Regions from separate parts of the Mucilaginibacter sp. SJ genome, predicted to be linked through region 2. Evidence: riboswitches for the same ligand, from Rfam matches in the RefSeq annotation. Region 2 holds a riboswitch; the other holds the start of a gene.
The links. A riboswitch is a leader RNA that binds a small molecule or an ion and turns the genes downstream of it on or off. The one in region 2 is predicted to bind S-adenosylmethionine.
Positions count from the first base shown of each region.

Region 1 (3,136 bases), 1.5 Mb from region 2:
AGATAATAAGGCTGGCCGGTAACCGGGTTAATGCTCAACGGACTTGTTGTTCCATAAGGCGAACCCAAAATATTGGCGCAAACTATAAAATGCTCTTCCGGATTAAAAAAATAACCCTCACCAATAAGCCCTTTCCACCAGTCAAATACATCGCTATTGGCGGTAAGCGCATGGCAAACCCAAACAACGTTATTTTTTTCCTTATTTAACCGGCCATAAGTATGAAAACCTATTTCTAAACCTTCAATTGTGCGGCCCGATTCAAATTCAAAAGTGTCAGTGTATTTAAATATCTCTGCGTTCATTCTGTTATTTGTCACATTGTGTTAAGTCGAAAGTCTTTAGTACAAAGTCTTAAGTCGAAGCTTCAATTTTTCGGCTTAAGACTAAATACTTAGAACTTAAGACTTAACTACAAGTAACGTTTACTATATCACTTAAAAAAACTATACATTGTTAAACTAACTCACCCTCACCTTGCTTAATTTTTGCAAAAGCCTGTTCAAAATCGGCTTTAATATCATCAATATGTTCAATACCAACAGCCACGCGCAATGAAGCAGGCGTAACACCGGCAGCTAATTGCTCTTCATCAGATAATTGCTGATGCGTGGTTGCCGATGGCTGGATGATGAGTGTTTTTGCGTCCCCAACATTGGCTAAATGGCTCACCAGTTTAAGGTTATTGATCAAGCGGCTGGCCTGTTCTTTGCTCCCCTTAATTTCGAACGATAGTACGCCCCCAAAGCCGTTTTTTAAATACTTTTTAGCTAAGTCATGATATGGCGATGATTCCAATCCCGGGTAATTTACGCTTGCCACCTGAGGGTGCTGCTCCAACCATTTAGCCAGTTGCAGGGCATTATCAACATGACGTTGTACGCGTAACGAAAGTGTTTCCAGTCCCTGAATGTTCAGCCATGAATTAAATGGCGCCTGCGACGGACCGAAATCTCTCAAGCCTTCCACACGGGCACGGATAATAAACTGGATATTGCCAAACGGGCCCCCAATGCCGAATACATCGTTAAATATCAGTCCGTGGTAACCTTCGCTTGGTTCGGTAAATTGCGGGAATTTGCCGTTACCCCAATTGTAATTGCCTGCATCGATAATAACACCGCCAATACTGGTACCGTGCCCGCCAATCCATTTGGTTGTTGACTCCACAACCACGTTAGCGCCATGTTCAATAGGACGGAAGAGGTAACCACCGGCACCAAAAGTATTATCAACAATTAATGGCAGGTCATGCCTTTTGGCAACTTCGCTCACCTTCTCAAAATCGGCAATGGTAAAGCCCGGGTTACCGATTGTTTCCAGGAAAATCGCCTTTGTTTTATCATCAATAAGCGCCTCGATATTGGCCGCAGTATCGTCTTTGGCAAAACGTACCTCAACGCCCAGGCGTTTAAATGCTACTTTAAACTGGTTATAAGTACCACCATACAGGAAAGGAGAAGTAACAAAGTTGTCGCCAACCTGTAAAATATTATTCAGGGCAAGGAATTGGGATGCCTGACCCGACGCTGTTGCCAGCGCAGCCACACCGCCCTCTAAGGCTGCAATGCGTTTTTCAAACACATCGGTAGTGGGATTCATGATGCGGGTATAGATATTACCAAACTCTTTTAGCGCAAACAGGTTGGCGCCATGTTCGGCACTGTTAAATACATATGAAGTGGTTTGATAAATGGGCACAGCGCGTGAACCTGTTGTTGGATCAACTTCCTGGCCGGCATGTAATTGTAAGGTTTCGAATTTTAAGGCAGACATAGTTGTAATTTTTTAATGTGTTTAATTTAGATTTTGAATGTTAAGATGAATTTGGAAAGCCGGTTTAAAAGCAACCGGTTTAACAACACGCTTTTCAGAGAATGAAAACAGGGGCGTGCTAAGCATCAACAGCAGCAACACATACAAATATAGCCAATAGGGGAGCTAATATGTTGTACGTTACCGTTTAAGGTGTAAAAAGTGTTGCGTTGGGTAAATTTAATTAAACTTTTCATGGTTATAAATTTATATTCCCCGGTGTTATTTGCCGGGACAGGAATTGGCACCTTCTTCAATATTGAAGGGTTGCCAGCGGGTCATTGAGCCTGATCTCTCGCCGCTTCTTTATAAATCAACACCCGAACTATGTGCGGAGGATTGATCGACGTTGGTATCACTACCAAATAATGTTGCGAATATAAGGGGTTGTGAGGTAATATACCAAATTTTATTTTAGAAATGAGGTTAAAGGTCAAAGGCGAAAGGTTAAAGGTTTTGTTGGAAGTATTTTTTATCTACCCAAATTGCAGCTACCTTTCGCCTTTAACCTTTCTCCTTTTACCTCAACAAAGCTTGCTCCATATCGGCTATCAAATCATCAATATGTTCCAACCCAACCGAAACCCTTAGCAGGTTTCGTGGTGTTTTGGTATCCGGCCCTTCAACAGTAGCGCGGTGTTCAATCAGGCTTTCAACACCACCAAGACTCGTAGCTTTGATAAATAGTTTCAGTTTGTTAATGATGTTATGCGTGTCGTTCTCATCGCCTTTAATAGTAAAGGATAACATGCCACCAAAAGCCAGCATCTGATCTTTAGCTATCTCATGCTGCGGGTGCGCGGGCAAACCGGGGTACATTACCTGTTCAACATTGGGATGCTGTTCAAGGTATTCGGCTAATAACAGTGCGTTTTGCACGTGGCCTTTTACACGATATGGTAAAGTTTTAATACTGCGCACTAAATAATAACAATCCATCGGAGAGGGGATAGCGCCACCCATTTCCTGCACCTGGCGGATTTTTGTCCACCAATCGTTCTGCTCTGCAGTAATCAAAACGCCGCCCATCAGATCGCTATGCCCGCCAAAATATTTGGTGGCTGAGTGCATAACCATATCCGCGCCCAAGTCAAGTGGCCGCTGGCATATAGGGGTGGCAAATGTATTATCGCACAAAACTTTAATACCTTTTGCTTTGGCTATTGTCACAACCTTTTTTATATCTGTGATTTTTAAAAGTGGGTTCGATGGTGTTTCAATCCAGATCAAACCTGTTTCAGGCTTGATATGCTGTTGCAAAAGCTCGGTGTCGTTTACATCGATAAAATCAAAGGTAAGGATGCCGGCAAAAAGGGTTTTA
Region 1 covers NZ_CP118631.1:925,971-929,106, reverse strand. The annotation lists gene MusilaSJ_RS03700 (homoserine O-acetyltransferase family protein) at 1-305, opposite strand, end outside; gene MusilaSJ_RS03695 (O-acetylhomoserine aminocarboxypropyltransferase/cysteine synthase family protein) at 457-1,776, opposite strand; SAM riboswitch class I at 2,020-2,130, opposite strand; gene MusilaSJ_RS03690 (trans-sulfuration enzyme family protein) at 2,335-3,136, opposite strand, start outside.
Region 1: linked by a shared signal. The riboswitch ahead of MusilaSJ_RS03695 (O-acetylhomoserine aminocarboxypropyltransferase/cysteine synthase family protein) and the one ahead of MusilaSJ_RS09695 (peroxiredoxin family protein) in region 2 are both predicted to bind S-adenosylmethionine.

Region 2 (3,136 bases):
CGTTAACACCCCCGCCCTTGCCATCTACATAGCTAAATTTGCCATTTGAGCCCTGACCATACTGGTTTTGATAATCAGGCAAGATCTGTACGTTCGAAAAGCTGGTGTTTGAATTTATGGTAACACCTAACCCCTTCGCGCCTTTACCGGTTTTAGTGCGGATGAGGATAACGCCTGCAGCAGCACGTGAGCCGTAAAGCGCTGCAGCGTTCGGGCCTTTCAATACACTTACCGATTCAATGTCTTCAGAATTTAAATCAGAAATGGCATTGGAGAAATCTCTTGAACCATTAGTGCCCAAAAACTGGCTATTATCAACAATAACCCCGTCAACTACAAATAAAGGTTGATTTTCCCGTGAGATAGACGTTTCTCCACGGATAATGATACGGGATGAGCCCATATCGCCCTGGCTGTTGGTAACCTGCACACCGGCAATTTTACCTGTGAGCGCGTTAACAAAATTGGTTTCCTTAGCTTCAGAGATATCTTTCGATTTAAGCCCTTGTACTGCATATCCAAGCGATTTTTTATCCTTTGAGATATTGAGGGCCGTTATCACTACCTCATTCAGAGAATTTGGTGCTTCAACCAAAACCACGTTTAAGGTAGTTATTCCTTGCGTAATCGGGATCTCCCGGGTTGTAAAGCCAATGTAGCTAACCCTAAGCACATCATTAACATTGGCGTTGATGATAAACTTACCATCAACATTGGTTTGTGCACCCGTGGTTTTACCTTTAACATATACGCTAACGCCCGGCAACGGCAACCCATCGGATTTGGCGGTTACCACTCCGCTAATTTTAACGGATTGCCCCGCAACCGTCTGGACGAGAATAAAAGGCAATATAATTGCCAGTAATAGCTTGTAAATTTTTAACATGATAATTAATAATTGAGATTAATTTTTGATGCCTTTACCGGTACAAAAGACATGGCTATCGCCTTAGCGGGCATAATTTGCCCGGCTCATAAGCCTATCGTAACTGTAAAGAATTGATTAGGGGATGGTAATTATTAAGCTAAGACAAGCTGCAGCAAGCCCGCATTTAAACACCATGCATGCTGTAAATGATTAACAGCAACAATGCATGCTTTGCATATTGAGACAGAAGGATTTGCAGATTGACTGGCTTTCCGAAACGAAAGTTTTCTTGTGTAAAAAAGTAGATTCTGTTTTCATAAAACGGGTATTAAATAAGTACTGATAGATTCTTTTTAATTGATGGACGCTGTTTTGTTGTTTACCAAAGCGTCCACAGCTTTTAACATGGATGCAAATTCCTGTTTATCGTACAAGCGGGTGAGGTAAACAATTTTCCCATCCCGATCGATAACCACATTGCGGGTAACACCACTCTTTTTGCTGGCAAACCGGCCAAAAATCTCAGCACCAGGATCAAGTGCCAACGGATAGCTTATATTCATGACCTGGTGAAAACTTTTTACTTTGTTGAGCGGTTCATCGCGGTCAACGCCTATTAAAACAAGGCCTTTATCTTTATAAGTCTGCCAGATCTCTTTTTCCAAACGCGGCATTTCTTCTCTGCATACGCTGCACCAGCTTGCGGTAAACTGCAGGATAACCACCTTACCACGCAACTCCGTTAAAGAAGTTTTTGTACCATTGGTCAATACGAGCTCAAAATCGGCAGGAGCAAGATCACCGGTTTTTATGATATAACCGCGGTCGTCAGCTGTCGGATCAATTGCCTTGGTGGTCTGCGCAACAGCCGGCAATGTTGTTATGAAAAGCAAACAGGTAAAAAGTAATTGTTTAATGTTCATTGCTATACAGGTTAAACCGTAATATCATCCCGGTGATATTTTCAATATTTTAATTAGCAAGAAAAATGAAGAGGGAAAAGAAGTATACAACACCTTGCACTATACAAGGCCATAGCGTATTACATTATCTTTTCTACCCTATTTTGGGCAGACAGGAATTAGCACCTTTATAACAGTGGGCTTACAGGTTGCTAAGACATCACAGGGCCTTTCCCTCAGTCTTTCTTGATAATAAAATATTCAAAGAACCGCTTTGACTGTGCAAATATATATAAATTCTACTAAAACTATAGATATTATATAATTATTGCAATAAAATGAATAACAACTGCTAAATTCGGTGTCATTAGTTGGAAGTCATAAGTCATTTTTCTTTAAATATTTTGACTTATGGCTAAAGACGAGGGACTTAAGACTTATGGCTAAATGCGGCTAAAGCTATCAGCATCAACAAAAAGGATAGCGCTTTCATGTGTTTTCAAGATGGTTGAAGGATAGCGCTCCGACACCGGCTCTTGTATGGTATGTTTTATAGCGGTTGCCTTTTTAACGCCGGGCACCACGCAAAATATATGAGCAGCGCTCATTAGAGCCGGGACTGTAAGTGTGAGCGCATATTTGGGTACAGCATTCAATGTGTCAAAACAACCATCGTTAACCTGCTGCTGCCGGCAGGCCCGATCAAGCCGCACCCTTTTTACTATTTCCGGATCATGAAAATTTGCAACATGCGGATCATTAAAAGCAATATGAGTGTTCTCCCCTATACCCATGCATACAATATCAACCGGATTACTTTGTAACAACCGTGCATAGCGGGCACATTCGGTTTTGTAAACAGCCGGGCTACCATCGATGTAATTGACCGATGCAAATGGCACCTGCTCAAAAAGTTTCTTTTTTAGGAAGCCGCTGAACAGTTGAGGAGCAGCCAGGGGTAAGCCGAGGTATTCATCCATATGAAAAGCATTTATTTTTCGCCATTCAATACTACCGTCGTTCACCAAAGCATTCAGAAATTCGTTTTGCGAAGGCGCCGCCGCAAAGATCATATTGACTACAGTTTTTGTAAGCAACAACTGTTTAATTTTTTCACTTACCATCTTAGCTGCTGTTTGGCCAAGGGATGCACGGTTTTCCAACACGATCACTTCGAGCTTTTCTGCCTTTATTTTCTTTAACATAGAAGCCTCATTAACTATTTAAATAGAATAAACAATTTCACCGCCGATGATGGTTTTATGCAGATTGATCTCATCGTCAAAAATGACCAGGTCGGCATCTTTCCCTACCACTATTGATCCCTTAGCCCCATCTGCACCCATAATTTTAGCGGGGGTTGTTG
Region 2 covers NZ_CP118631.1:2,423,089-2,426,224, forward strand. The annotation lists gene MusilaSJ_RS09690 (SusC/RagA family TonB-linked outer membrane protein) at 1-886, opposite strand, end outside; gene MusilaSJ_RS09695 (peroxiredoxin family protein) at 1,222-1,791, opposite strand; SAM riboswitch class I at 1,913-2,026, opposite strand; gene MusilaSJ_RS09700 (glucosamine-6-phosphate deaminase) at 2,214-2,975, opposite strand; gene nagA (N-acetylglucosamine-6-phosphate deacetylase) at 2,994-3,136, opposite strand, start outside.